Regions from separate parts of the Streptomyces sp. GSL17-111 genome, predicted to be linked through region 1. Evidence: riboswitches for the same ligand, from Rfam matches in the RefSeq annotation. Region 1 holds a riboswitch; each other region holds the start of a gene.
What was found. A riboswitch is a leader RNA that binds a small molecule or an ion and turns the genes downstream of it on or off. The one in region 1 is predicted to bind cobalamin.
Positions count from the first base shown of each region.

Region 1 (3,506 bases):
GGTCGGGGCGAGCGCCCTCGCGCCGGTCCCGGGCGGCGGGCCGAGTCGCTGTGCTCGCCGGGCGGGACGCAGCAGTCGGTACAACAACAAAGCCGCCACGGGAAGTTGCAGGAGCCACAGCACCGTGCGCGGCCACTCCCCGTACCAGACGTTGGTCCCGTACAGCAGTGTGTGCCACACGCTCAGCACGTACACGACGATCACGAACCGGTGCAGGCGCCGCCAGGTGTTCGCCCCGATGCGGTGCCGTACGTAGAACAGCAGCCCCAGGGGGACCGCCAGGTACAGCGCGCCCTGACCGATCGGAATGGCGATCTGCCCGGTCCCGGAGTCGTACCATCCGGGCACGAAGCTGTCGGCGAAGCCCGCCCACAGTCGCTCCGCCCAGGCCAGCGACGTCTCGTAGCGCACCAGTTCGGCGGCGAACATCAGCGCGTGGGCGGCCATCAGCGCCATCGTGGTCAGGCTCGTCGTGCGGTGCCAGCGCTCCAGCGTCTCCCGGCGGACCGGCAGGCGGGCCGGCCGGCGGCCGGAGAGCAGGAGTCCGAACATGACCGTGCCCCAGGCCCACAGGAGCCCGGACCAGCCGAACGCCTGGCTGAGCAGGTACATCCAGTAGGTGCCGGGGTCGTCCATGAAGGGCATGACGGCGACGGTGTCCGAAGTGCCGGAGTCCATGCGCACGTACAGGAAGACGAACACGGCGGCCGTCACGAGCACCGCAGCGGCGGCGTCGGGCAGGGCGGCGCGGAGATCACCGCGCAGAGCCACCCGGTCGGGGGGAGGGGGCGTGCGTCCCGCCGGGGTGGCGGTTCCCGCCTCCTGGGGCCTCACCTCGTCCCGTCTCACCTCGGACGGCATCGCGGACCTCCCGTTTCTCAGAGCACCGCGGAAGAACGGTGCGCCTGGTTCGTGGGCGACCAGTCTGACCGATGTGACGAAGCGTCATAGAGGCGTGTTCAGGACAGAGTGGCCGGGACGATCAGTCAGCGGTACCGGAAGCGGAACGACGTGCGCCGTTTCCTGTGCGCCGGGCCGCTCACGCCCGGGACACCGTGGTGACGCACCCCCTCTTTCCGGCCAACCGCCGATGCGCCACTGTCGGGTCACACGGGAGGTCCCTACGCTGGGCGCGCAGCCGGTTCGGGCCTCCCGTTCGTCCTCCCGGGGCGCACGTGGGGAGCGACGCAAGAGGGAACCCGGTGGGAATCCGGGACTGTCCCGCAGCGGTGAGTGGGAACGAAAGCCGTCAACGACACTGGGCCCGCGTCGGTCCGGGAAGGGACGGCCGGTAGGGGTCCGCCTCTGGGTGGACGTGCCGACGAGTCCGAAGACCTGCCGCTGCGCCCGTGCGGCACGCGCGGGTTGTGCACGGTGACCTCGTGGACTGGGTCGGCGGTACGGACGGTCGCACGTTCCGGCGTGCCGCGTCCCCTCCCCGGCCCCGTGTTCGCGGCCCGGACGGAGGAGGACGTGTGCGTGACACCCGGAGTGCGCCTCCGAGAGCGGTGCCCATGTCAGGCGTCTGCCACGGCACCCTCGGCGAGCTGTACCAGGGCCCGCTGCGGGCCGGACCCGCACCGGAGATCGCGGTGGTCTCCTTCCCCGTGGAGCGTCACAGTTGGGTGTACTTCACCCCGGGGGCGGCCACGGCGGAAGCGAGTCCTTCGGCCCTCGGGGAGAAGTCGGCGACGGCGGCACGGCTCTTCCTGCAGCACTACGGCCTCACCCTGCCGCCGGGCGAGTGGAGTCGGCACTCGGATCTGCCGGTGGGCGTGGGCATGGCCAGTTCCACGGCCGACATCGTGGCGACCCTGCGCTGCCTTTTCCGGTTGTTCTCGCTGGAGTACGACGCGGACGTGATCCTCGGCGTCCTGGCGGCGATCGAGCGCTCCGACAGCGTCTTCCTCGACGAGTTCGCCCTGCACCTGAGCGGTCGGCACCGGGTGGTGCGGCGGCTGGGCACGGGCATTGGGTTCCACACCGCCTTCGTCACCGAGCCCGGCACCGTGGACACGGCCGCCGTGACACCGCGCCTGTTGGACCACTACCGGCGGCGGGGCGAGGAGTACGAGCGGTGCCTGGCCGACCTCCTCAAGGGTTTCGACTCGGCCGACCCCGCCGCCGTGGCCCGGGCCGCGTCGGCCAGCGCGGCCCTCTCCCAGGAGGTACTGCCCAAGACGACGTACGACGGCCTGCTCGCCCACCGCGACGAGTTCGGCGCCGAGGGAGTCTTCGTCGCCCACACGGGCTGCCTGATCGGCTACCTGTTCACCCACCGCCCGGATTCCGCGACCCGGGCCGATCTGTCCGCGTACGTCCGCTCGCTCGGCCATCAGTGCTCATTCGCCCAAGGAGGCTACGGGTGATCCACCCCCACATCACCGACGCCCTGAAGGTTCCCGACCTGGTCCGGCTCACCGACGGCACGGTCCTGCTGCGGTTCGAGTCCATGAAGATCTACTCCGCGCTGGCGGCCGTCCGCCACCTGCTCGACCGGGGCACGGTCCGCCCCGGACAGACCCTCATCGACAGCTCCAGCGGCATCTACGCCCACGCGCTCGCCCTCGCGTGCCACCGGTACGGGATGCGGTGCCACATCGTCGCCTCCACCACCGTGGACGCCACCACGCTCGCGCAGCTGGAGGTCCTCGGCGCCACCGTGGAACAGGTCGAGCCGTCAGAGAACCTGAAACTCGATCAGGAGTTACGGGTGCGGCGCGTCCGGGAGATCCTCGCCGAGCGTCCCGGCCACCACTGGATGCGCCAGTACCACGACGACATCCACTACCTCGGCTACCGCGACGTGGCCGACCGGATCGCGGCGACGGTGCCCGGTGCCGCGCTGACCGTCGTCGGCGGTGTCGGGTCGGGCGCCTCCACCGGCGGCCTCGTCGAACGGCTGCGGAGCAGGGACCCCTCGGTGCGCCTCGTCGGCGTCCAGCCCTTCGGCAGCATCACGTTCGGCAGCCAGAAGCACCACGATCCCGAGGCGATCATCGCGGGCATCGGGTCGTCGATCGTCTTCGACAACGTCCGCCACCACCTCTACGACACCGTGCACTGGCTGGACTTCACCCACGCGATGGCCGGTGCGATCGCCCTGCTGCGCGACCACGCGGTGTTCGCCGGGCTCTCCACCGGCGCCGCGTTCCTGGCCGCGACGTACGAGGCACGCCGCCACCCCGACCGGCTGCACCTGGTGGTCGGCGCCGACACCGGCCACCGCTACGTCGAGCGCGTGTTCGCGCGGCACGCGGAGGCCCTGGACCCGACGGCCCTCAAGCCCGTCGAGGTGGGCGGACCGGAGGACATGACCATGCCCTGGTCCCGCACGACGTGGAAGCGCGCCGCCTGCCCGGATCGCTGGAAGGAGCCCGCCGCATGACCGTGGCCTGCCTGGAGTCCCTGACGTTCGGCCTCGGCCGCCTGGTGGACGCCGCCGGGGCGCTCGGCGAGCGGCTGCTCCTGCTGACGCGCGACCCGTCCTTCTACGCCTACGAACT
Region 1 covers NZ_JBAJNS010000001.1:904,243-907,748, forward strand. Annotated here, with positions in the region: gene V6D49_RS03755 (ferric reductase-like transmembrane domain-containing protein) at 1-861, opposite strand, end outside; cobalamin riboswitch at 1,193-1,337, shown strand; gene V6D49_RS03760 (GHMP family kinase ATP-binding protein) at 1,515-2,369, shown strand; gene V6D49_RS03765 (cysteine synthase family protein) at 2,366-3,388, shown strand; gene V6D49_RS03770 (ATP-grasp domain-containing protein) at 3,385-3,506, shown strand, end outside.

Region 2 (3,506 bases), 3.7 Mb from region 1:
CGACGGTCGCGGAGTTGCGGGCGTCCAGGTGCGGTTGGAGGCAGGCGGGGAGAGTGACCCACTCCGGGACGGTGAACACCGGGTCCCTGCGGTCGGGCACGAGGGTGCCCTCGGCGTTCTCCAGCGCGGGGACCAGCGTCCCGTGCTCGTCCAGGCAGTGCCGTGGGGCGAACGCGCCGTACCGCACGTAGAGGGGGCCCTCGTGCCAGCGCAGGTCGGTGAGGATGTAGGGGCCCGGCTCCCCGGAGAGCTCCGCGTCCAGCTCGGTGAGCACGGTCCGCAGCTGCTCCTCGTCCACCGGGTAGACGGTCACCGCCTTGCCGCTGTGGCCGCGATCGGCGTACTTGGCGTTGCGCAGGTGCAGCAGGTGCAGGTCGGGGACGAACTTGAAGGCGACGCCGCGCGGGACGCAGTAGTCCCAGACGCGTTCGACGACGGTGCCGGCGTTCCCCAGCGTGGCCGAGACGTGCACCTTCCACCCCTGCGCGGGGAACTCACCCTGTTCCGGGCGCAGTTCCAGCCAGTCGCCGCTGCGGGCGGACAGCCAGCCCTCGGGGACCGGGCGGCGGGCGGCGGCGAGCGTCGCGTCCCGGCCACCCGCCGCGGTGGAGAGACGGTCGGGGGTCTCGTAGAAGTGCGGGTCGGCCAAGCAGTAGGCCTCGTACCGGCTGTCCATCGTCCCCCTTCGGTTCCGGGTCGGTGCACGGGGGGGGGTCGGCCCCTCGTTCCGGCTCGGCACAGACGTTTCCATGCCGGTGCGTGACCGAACAGTCACGGCTGTCATGAGACCGGTATGACAAACGCATGGGCTGTTGGGCCCCGGTGGACCAGTCACCGTGCGGCACCAAGAAGAACGCTGCGTGTCCCACCTGCTGAGCGGGTGTGACCGGCGGCACCGCGGCCCGGGCCCGTTGCGCCGTTAGAGTGTCCGGTGCAGTACGCGCCCTGGTCGGGGGAAGCCGGTGGGAATCCGGCGCTGACCCGCAACCGTGAACGGCACCGCAGGACCGCACCGGAAGGAGCGGCTCCGGCGGGCCGCGAGCCGGAAGACCCGCACCACGGCGTACCCCTCCCCCGGGAGGGTCCATGGCTCCCGGCGGAGCGTTCGCAGCGCGCCGCCGGCACCGTCGAGGTCTGCGGATGCCGAGCCCGGAGAGCCGCGCGCCCAGCGTGGCCCGCCCGTGGTGCCGGTGTGCGCGACCGCCACCGAAAGGCACCTGATGCTCCTGCGCCGCTGCGCCACGGCCCTGGCCGCCGCCACCGTCCTGAGCGCGTCGGCGGCCCCCGCCGCCCTGGCCGACGCCTCCCCGTCCCCGTCCGCCGAGGTGACGCTCCCGGCCGGGTTGTACGGCGCCGGGGACCCGCAGTACGACGCGGTGTGGCGGCAGTCGACGGCGCTGCTCGCGCAGGACGCGCTCGGCGTCACCCCGGCCGAGTCGGCCGTGGAGTGGCTGACGGACCAGCAGTGCGACGACGGTTCCTTCACCTCCTACCGCGCGGACCCGCAGGCGCCCTGCGACGCGGAGACACCGCGCGACACCAACGCGACGGCCATGGCCGTGCAGGCCCTGGCGGCGCTGCGCGGAGCGGACGCGGGCGCGGTCGGGGACGCGGTGGCGTGGCTGGAGTCGGTGCGCAACGAGGACGGCGGCTGGGCGTACTACGCGGGCGACCCGGCGTCCGACGCCAACTCCACGGCCGTCGTCGCGGGCGCGCTGAACGCGGCGGGCCGCGACGGCTCGGGCGAGGACTCCCCCGCCGCCGCGCTGAGCGCCTTCCAGCTCGGCTGCGACGCGCCGGACGGGCAGGCCGGCGCCTTCGCCCACGTCCCCGAGGAGAACGGCGACCTGAAGCCGAACGGCCTGGCCACGGCGTCCGCCGCGCTCGGGGCGCAGGGCCTGGGCCTGGCGGCCGAGGCCGCCGGTCAGGACGCCGGGACGCCGACGCTCCCGGAGTGCGACGAGGACGGCCGGTTCCCGGCCGAGCGGTCCGCGCAGGCCGCCGCCGCCTACCTCAGCGCCGAACTGGAGCGCAACGGCGGCTACCTGGAGTTCGCCATGCCGGGCGCCGAACCGCAGCCCGACCACAGCGGGACCGCGCTGGCCGTCATCGCCCTGGCGGCGGGCGGTCACGAGGACGCCGCGCGGGAGCCGCTGAACTGGCTGGCGGACCACCACGGCCAGTGGCAGGGCCTGAACGAGAGCCCGGCGGGCCTCGGTCAGCTGGTGCTGGCGGTCCGGGCCACGGGCGGCGACCCGGAGGCGTTCGGCGGCTCGGACCTGCTCGCCCGGCTGAGCGCCACCGGGCCGGAGCCGCAGCCCTCGAAGGAGCCCAAGGGGTTGGCGTCCGAGAATCGCGACGGCGCGGACGGCGAGGAGGGGAACGGCGCGGCCGTGTGGTGGGTCGTCGGCTCGATCTTCGTCGCGGGCGTCGGCATCGGCCTGCTGGTGAGTCTGCGCAAGCGCGGCACGGGCACGAACGGCTCGGCCGACCGCTCCGCGAACGGGCCGGACGGCTCGTCGGACGGCCCCTCGGACGGCTCGTCGGACGGCTCGTCGGGCGGGGACGCGCGCTGATGGGCCGCGTCCGCGCCTCGGCCGCCGCCGCGCTCGCGGGCGTGCTCGGTGGCGTCCTGCTGCTCCTGCTCGGCGCCACCCCCGCGCACGCGGAGGGCTACCGGTACTGGTCGTTCTGGACGCGCGAGGACGACCGGTCCGACTGGGCCTACGCCACCCAGGGCCCGGCCACCCTGCGTCCGGCCGACGGCGCGGTGGTGGGGCTCCGGTTCGCGGTGACCGAGAACTCCGAGAACGCCGCGCGGCCACGCCAGCGCGACGGCTTCGAGGCCGTCTGCGCCGACACCCCGCCGCGCGAGGGGCGCAAGCGGGTGGCGCTCGTGATCGACCCCGGCACCCCGGCGGACGCGCCCGAGGGCGAGACGCCGCCCGAGCCGTGGGAGGTCTGCGCCGCCGTCGCGCCGGACGCCTCGGTGGGCGACGCCCTCGCCGCCACCGCGCCGCCCCTGCGCTACGACGCGTCGGCGCTGCTGTGCGCCGTGGCGGGGTACCCGGCCACGGAGTGCGGCCCCGAGGTCGACGCCTCGGCGCCGCGTGCCGGGGCGGACGGCACGGACGGGGCCGACGCCGCCGACGGCGCCGGGGACGAGCCGTCCGGTCCGGCCGGGGAGGACGGCGTCCCGTTCGGGCTGGTGTACGGGGGCGGGGCCGTCCTCCTCCTCGGCGGTGCGGCGGCCTGGCAGGCCCGGCGGCGTCGGCGGTCATGACCCCCGGCCCGCTCACGGTGCCCCGCCCCGCGCCGCTGGCCGCACTGCGCGCCCCGCTGGCGAACCGCACCAACGCCCTGCACGCGGGCGCCTGGTGGCTGTGGGCGCTGGGGCTGGCGGCGGCGGCCTCCCGCACCACGAACCCCCTGCTCCTGGCGTTGCTGGTGGTGGTGGCCGGGTACGTCGTGACGTCCCGGCGCACCGACGCCCCGTGGGCCCGCTC
Region 2 covers NZ_JBAJNS010000001.1:4,597,947-4,601,452, reverse strand. Annotated here, with positions in the region: gene lanKC (class III lanthionine synthetase LanKC) at 1-676, opposite strand, end outside; cobalamin riboswitch at 908-1,073, shown strand; gene V6D49_RS20540 (prenyltransferase/squalene oxidase repeat-containing protein) at 1,221-2,576, shown strand; gene V6D49_RS20535 (SCO2322 family protein) at 2,576-3,283, shown strand; gene V6D49_RS20530 (CbiQ family ECF transporter T component) at 3,280-3,506, shown strand, end outside.
Region 2: linked by a shared signal. The riboswitch ahead of V6D49_RS20540 (prenyltransferase/squalene oxidase repeat-containing protein) and the one ahead of V6D49_RS03760 (GHMP family kinase ATP-binding protein) in region 1 are both predicted to bind cobalamin.

Region 3 (3,506 bases), 810 kb from region 1:
GGGCGTGGGTGACCGGCGTCCCGCTCGCCTGGGACGTCGCCGTGACGCTCACCGCGAGCTGGCAGAAGATCTTCTCCGGCGACCCCCGGGTCGGCTTCTTCACCCAGCGGAGCATCTACCAGGAGGGCATCGACAACGGTGAGGTGATCGCCCCGGCCAAGGACATGGACGAGATGCACACCATCGTCACCAACTCGACGGTCGACGGCGTCCTGTGCGCACTCTTCGCCCTCCTGATCATCGTCGTCATCGTCGACGCGGGCCGCGTCTGCTGGAAGGCGGTCCACGCGCCGGAGACGGTGAAGCTGCACGAAGCCCCCTACCAGCGCTCCACCGTGGTGGCCCCGGCCGGGCTCTTCGCCACCAAGGAGGAGAAGGCGGAGATGGCGGCGGCAGCGGCCGCCGGGGACGGCGGCGGCCCGGGGACGGAGCGGCCGGTGGGAACGCGCTCGTGAGCCTGTCGGCACGGGTGCGGGCGCTGGCCGCCCGCACCCGGTGGTACTGGCGTGAGGCGACGGGGGAGGCCGCCTACGACCGCTACGTCGCCCACGCGCGCGCCCACGACCCGGACGCCCCGGTGCTCAGCCGCCGCGCCTTCGAACGCCGCCGCACGGACGCCCGCGAGGCCGACCCCCGCGAGGGCTTCCGCTGCTGCTGACCCCCGGCCCGCCGGTGGGCCGCCGTTCCCCCCATGGCGGCGGCCCACCGGCGCCCGCACCGTCCCGCACCGCCCGACCCCGTGCCGATGACCGTGTTCGAAAAGACCCGCACGATGTCCGAGCCGTGCAGGAGACTGGCCCCATGGACGTCACCACGGATCTCACCGTGCGCCCCGCGCGCCCGGAGGAACTGGACGCGATCGGGGAGCTGACCGCCGAGGCCTACCTCGGCGACGGCCTGCTGGACTTCGGCGAGGAGGACCCGTACCTGGCGGAGCTGCGGGACGTCCGGCGTCGCTCCCTCCACGCCGAGGTGCTGGTCGCCGCCGACGAGCGGAACGGCGAGGTGCTGGGCGCCGTCGCCTTCGTCGGCGAGGGCGGCCCGTACGCCGATCTGGCCGGGACCGGCGAGGGCGAGTTCCGGATGCTCGCGGTGCGTCGCGAGGGCCGGGGGCGCGGCGCCGGGGAGGCGCTCGTCCGCGCCTGCGTGGAGCGGGCACGGGAGCGGGGGCTCGCACGGCTGGTGCTCTCCAGCCAGGCGGGCATGGAGCCCGCGCACCGGCTCTACCGGCGCCTCGGCTTCGTCCGCACCCCCGAGCGGGACTGGGAGCCGCTGCCCGGCTTCGGTCCCCTGTGGACGTTCGCGCGGGAGCTGGCGGCGTGAGGCGCTGACGCTCCCCTCCCCCGCCCCCTTCGGTGCGCGACACCGTGGGACACAACATGTAGGGGTGCCGGGAGTTGTCGCCCCTACATGTATGCTCGACCCGCTGTCTTAGCAGGGGAATCCGGTGGGAGTCCGGAGCTGTCCCGCAACGGTGTGCACGGTGCCGCAGGGTGCCGCGCGAGCCCGAGTACCTGCCGACGGCGCAACGATTCGTCCGGGCCTCGTGGAATGGGCCGGGGGACGTTCCGCGGTGTGTTCCGCCCGTAGTGGCGGCCGGTCCGTGTGCGCCTGCCCGCCTCCCGCGCGGCCCCGCACAGCGAGGGAGAGCACACCCCGTGACCATCGCATCCGCGGAACCCGCGTCGGCGGAGTTGTCGCGCACGCTGACGGAGCTGACGGCCGACCTGCCCGCGCTCTCGCCTGCCGCGGTCGCCGAGGCGGCGCTGCGGGGCGCCCGTCGCGCCGCAGGGACGGGCGAACTGCACGCGCTGGCCGTCGAGGCGGCCGCCGGCCTCATCGGTGAGGAGCCGCAGCACTCCCGGCTCGCCGCCCGGCTGCTGACCCTGGCCATCCGCCGGGAGGCGGCCGAGGAGGGCGCGGTGTCCTTCTCGACGTCCGTGGCCGCCGGGCACTCCGCCGGGCTCCTCGCGGACGCCACGGCCGGCTTCGTCCGCGCACACGCCGACGCGCTCGACGCCCTGGTGGATCGGGCCGTGGCCGAGGGCGCCGACGACCGGTTCGAGTACTTCGGGCTGCGGACGGTCCACTCCCGCTACCTGCTGCGCCACCCGGTCAGCCGCCGCGTCGTCGAGACGCCGCAGCACTTCCTGCTGCGGATCGCGTGCGGGCTGGCCCCGGCCGACGGCGGGGAAGCGCTCTCCGAGGTCGCGGAGCTGTACCGGCTGATGAGCTCCCTGGCCTACCTGCCCTCCTCCCCCACCCTCTTCAACTCCGGCACGCGGCACCCGCAGATGTCGTCCTGCTACCTGCTGGACTCGCCCCGGGACGAGCTGGACTCGATCTACGAGCGCTACCACCAGGTCGCACGCCTCTCGAAGCACGCCGGCGGGATCGGGCTGTCGTACACGCGGGTGCGCGCACGGGGGTCGCTGATCCGGGGCACCAACGGGCACTCGGGCGGCATCGTGCCCTTCCTGCGCACGCTGGACTCCTCGGTCGCGGCCGTCAACCAGGGCGGTCGGCGCAAGGGCGCGGCCTGCGTCTACCTGGAGACCTGGCACGCGGACGTCGAGGAGTTCCTCGAACTGCGCGACAACACCGGCGAGGAGGCCCGCCGCACCCACAACCTCAACCTCGCGCACTGGATCCCGGACGCGTTCATGCGCCGCGTGGAGGCCGACGAGGACTGGTCCCTGTTCTCCCCGGTGGACGTGCCGCACCTGCCCGACCTGTGGGGCGAGGAGTTCGACGCCGCGTACCGCGAGGCCGAGGCCGCCGGGCTGGCGGTGCGCACCGTCCCCGCCCGGCAGCTGTACGCCCGGATGATGCGCACGCTGGCGCAGACCGGCAACGGCTGGATGACGTTCAAGGACGCCGCCAACCGGACGGCGAACCAGACCGCGCGGCCCGGCTCCGTCATCCACTCCTCCAACCTCTGCACGGAGATCCTGGAGGTCACCGACGACGGCGAGACGGCGGTGTGCAACCTCGGCTCCGTCAACCTCGCCGCCCACCTGACGGCCGACGGGCGGATGGACTGGGAGCGGCTGGACGCCACCGTCCGCACGGCCGTGACGTTCCTGGACCGCGTCGTCGACGTCAACTTCTACCCCACCGACGAGGCGGCCCGGTCCAACGCCCGCTGGCGTCCGGTCGGACTCGGCCTGATGGGCCTGCAGGACGTGTTCTTCCGGATGCGGCTGCCCTTCGGCTCGCCCGAGGCGCGGGAGCTGTCCACCCGGATCTCCGAACGCGTCATGCTGGCCGCGTACGAGCGCTCCGCCGAACTGGCCGAGCGGCACGGCCCCCTGCCGGCCTGGGAGGACACCCGCGCCGCGCGCGGCGTGCTGCACCCCGACCACTACCCGGACGCCGAGCCCGCCTGGCCCGAGCGGTGGCGGGCGCTGCGCGAGCGCGTCGCCCGCACGGGCCTGCGCAACGCCCTGCTGCTGGCGATCGCGCCGACCGCCACCATCGCCTCCATCGCGGGCGTCTACGAGTGC
Region 3 covers NZ_JBAJNS010000001.1:1,717,433-1,720,938, forward strand. Annotated here, with positions in the region: gene V6D49_RS07230 (carbon starvation CstA family protein) at 1-455, shown strand, start outside; gene V6D49_RS07235 (YbdD/YjiX family protein) at 458-658, shown strand; gene V6D49_RS07240 (GNAT family N-acetyltransferase) at 802-1,323, shown strand; cobalamin riboswitch at 1,378-1,536, shown strand; gene V6D49_RS07245 (ribonucleoside-diphosphate reductase subunit alpha) at 1,659-3,506, shown strand, end outside.
Region 3: linked by a shared signal. The riboswitch ahead of V6D49_RS07245 (ribonucleoside-diphosphate reductase subunit alpha) and the one ahead of V6D49_RS03760 (GHMP family kinase ATP-binding protein) in region 1 are both predicted to bind cobalamin.

Region 4 (3,506 bases), 4.3 Mb from region 1:
ACCTCGGCCAGCCCGCGCCGCCGCAGCCAGCGCAGCGCGCCGACGGTGCCGCGCGTGCCGGGGACGACGACGAGGTCGGCGTCGGCCAGTTCCTCGGGCCGGTCGCCGAAGCGCACGACGACGCCGGGTTCGGCGGCCAGGGCGTCGATGTCGGTGAAGTTCGACATGAGCGGCACCGGCAGCACCGTCACCCGCAGCACCTCCGCGCCGTGCGGGGGAGCGGAGGACGCCTCCCGCACGGTCCCGCGCAGGGAGACGCGCAGCCCGTCCTCCTCGTCGATGCCCAGGCCGTGCCGGTGGGGGAGGACGCCCAGGGTGGGGCGTCCGGTGAGCCGCCGCAGCATGTCCAGGCCCGGCTCCAGCAGGGAGACGTCCCCCCGGAACTTGTTGACGAGGTAGCCCGACACCAGGGCCTGGTCCGCGCGGGACAGCAGCGCCGTCGTCCCGAAGAAGGACGCGAACACGCCGCCCCGGTCGATGTCGCCGACCACGACGACGGGCATCCGGGCGGCCCGCGCCAGCGCCATGTTGACGATGTCCGTGCGGCGCAGGTTGATCTCGGCCGGGCTGCCCGCGCCCTCGCAGATGACCGCGTCATGGGTGCGGCGCAGTTCGGCCAGGCACTCCGTCACCGTCCCCAGCAGCCGCTCGGAGCGGCCCCCTTGGTAGCCGCGCGCGCTCAGCTCCCCGACCGGCCGACCCAGCAGGACGACCTGGCTCGTGCGGTCGCCGCCGGGCTTCAGCAGCACCGGGTTCATCAGCGCGCTCGGCTCGACGCGGGCGGCGGCGGCCTGCATGGCCTGCGCCCGTCCGATCTCGGCGCCCTCCCGCGTCACGAAGGAGTTGAGCGACATGTTCTGCGCCTTGAAGGGCGCGACCTTCAGCCCGCGCCGGGCCAGCCAGCGGCAGATGCCCGCCGTCACCACGCTCTTGCCCGCGTCCGACGTCGTCCCCGCGACGAGCAGCGCTCCGCCCGCGTCACCGTCCGCCATGGTTCCTCCTGTCACGCCGCCCCGGACGTCCCGCTCCCACCGGACGACCCGCCCGCACCGCCGCGCGGCCCAGCGTGCGTCCGGCGACGGTCACGGCCAGCGCCGCCAGTCCGACGTGGCGGGAGAGCCGCACGGCCCGCTCCACGTCCGCCACCGTCACCTCCCGGCCCGAGGCGCCGCCCAGGACGGGACGGTGCTCGACCCGGCCGCCGTAGGCCAGCGTGCCGCCCAGCCGGACACCGAGCGCCCCGGCGAACGCCGCCTCCACCGGCCCGGCGTTGGGGGAGGGATGCCGGTGCGCGTCGGCCCGCCAGGCCGCCCGCGCCCCGACGGGGTCGGGTCCCAGCGCGACGGCCAGCGCCGCCGTCAGCCGCGCGCCGGGCCACCCGGCGACATCGTCCAGCCGCGCCGCCGCCCAGCCGAACCGGCGGTAGCGGGGCGAGCGGTGACCCACCATCGCGTCCAGCGTGTTGACGGCCCGGAAGCCCGCCAGGCCCGGAACACCGGCCAGCGCGCCCCACACGAGGGCACCGACGACGGCGTCGGAGGTGTTCTCGGCGACGGACTCCACGACCGCGCGGGCGATGCCGTCCGCGTCCAGCGCCTGCGGGTCGCGGCCGCACAGGTGCGGCAGCCGGGCGCGTGCCGCCTCGACGTCACCGGCCTCCAGCGCGGCGGCGACGGCCCGCGCCTCCCGGGCGAGCGAGGTACCGCCCAGCACGCTCCAGGTGACCGCGGCGCTCAGCGCGACGGCCGCCGGGTTCGCGTGCCGGGCGGGCAGCCGGTCCGGCGCACGGCAGAGTGCGGCGGCGGCGAGGACGACAGACCCGGCGCACAGGGCGGTGTGCGCGGCCCCGGCGGCGCGGTGGTCGCGCCACAGCAGGCGTTCGGCGCGTCCCGCCGCGCGCCCGAAGGCGGCCACGGGGTGCGCGCGGCGCGGATCGGCGAGGAGGGCGTCGCCGAGGAAGCCGAGGAGGACCCCGGCAGAGGTGCGGCCCATGGCGTCGTCAGCTCGCCGTCGGCACCTGCTCGGTGGGCGGGGCGCAGCGGTCTGGAGGCATGGCGGTGCCGGGCATGCGATGTGTCCTCACTCAGGGTCCGCGCCCTGGCTCGACGTGTCCGGCGACGAGAGTCTCCTGGCTCCCGGATCGACACGTCCCCCGGCCTTCCAACCGCGCGCGGCCGTGACCTCGGGTGGGGGAGTGCTCCCCGGTGACAGTGGCGGGACCGCGCCGGATTCGCACCGGCTTCCTCCCCTGCCGCCGTTTGGCAACGCGAAGTCCACCACGGCCCGCAGAAGGCGTCAACTCGGCGCTGACCTGCGTCGGGAGAGTGTGAGCAGACACACGGCGGAGGGGCACGGACCTGATCCGTGCCCCTCCGCCGTGCTGCGTGCGCGCTCGCGAGGGCCCGACGTGTGCGGGCTGTCGGCGGCTACGCCGCGATGGTGTAGATGCCCAGCGCCACGGCGCCGGCGCAGACCGCGTAGGCGGCGTAGGAGCCCACGCGGGCCAGCGCACCGGTGCTGCCGTCCGCCTTGCGCGCCGAGCCGCCGACGATGCCGAGGGTGAAGACGCCCACGAGGGCGACCGTCGCCACCAGGCTGACGCCGAAGACCTGGCCGAGTGCTGCCCAGTCGATGTCCATCAGGCTTGTCCTTGGGGGGTCGTGGTGCGGGGAGCCAGTTCCGTCGCCGTGAGACGGCGCTGGGGGTGCGCCGTCAGACGGCGCTCGGGGTGCGGCGCTCGGCCGCGTTCGGGTCGTCGTCCGGCTGGGAGTCGCCGCGCTGCGCGCCGACCGGCGGCGGGCTGACGGCCTGGACGGCGGCGGACATCACGCCGGAGTCCCCGGCGTCGCCCGCGCCCTGGCCGGCCGGCTCGGCGGACGGGCCGGGCTCGTCGTCGTTGACGTTGGTGTGGTCGACGACGGCGCGGCGGGAGGCGGCCCAGATCGCGCCGGAGGCGGCCACGAAGAGGACGGCCACCACGGTGACGCCCCAGTCGCCCTGGACGGCCAGCAGCGCCGCCAGCGCGGCGACCAGACCGGCCGCCGGGATCGTCAGGCCCCAGGCCGCGAACATGCGGTACGCCGTGTTCCAGCGCACCACGCCGCCCTTGCGGCCGTAGCCCGAGCCCATCACCGAACCGGAGCAGACCTGCGTGGTGGACAGGGAGAAGCCGAGGTGCGAGGAGGCCAGGATGGTGACGGCCGAGCTCGTCTGCGCGGCGAAGCCCTGCGGCGGGTGGATGTCGGTGAGGCCGCGGCCCATGGTGCGGATGATGCGCCAGCCGCCCAGGTAGGTGCCGAGGGCGATCGCGATACCGGCCGAGGCGATGACCCACAGCGGCGGGTCGGCGTCCCCGGCGATGACGCCGCCGGAGATCAGGGCGAGCGTCATGACGCCCATGGTCTTCTGCGCGTCGTTCGTGCCGTGTGCCAGCGAGACGAGGGCGGCCGAGGTGATCTGGCCGGTGCGGTAGCCGCGCGAGGTCTTCTCCGGGTCCGCGTTGCGCG
Region 4 covers NZ_JBAJNS010000001.1:5,186,609-5,190,114, forward strand. Annotated here, with positions in the region: gene V6D49_RS23055 (cobyric acid synthase) at 1-992, opposite strand, end outside; gene V6D49_RS23060 (cobalamin biosynthesis protein) at 979-1,992, opposite strand; cobalamin riboswitch at 2,123-2,245, opposite strand; gene V6D49_RS23065 (hypothetical protein) at 2,427-2,639, opposite strand; gene V6D49_RS23070 (inorganic phosphate transporter) at 2,713-3,506, opposite strand, start outside.
Region 4: linked by a shared signal. The riboswitch ahead of V6D49_RS23060 (cobalamin biosynthesis protein) and the one ahead of V6D49_RS03760 (GHMP family kinase ATP-binding protein) in region 1 are both predicted to bind cobalamin.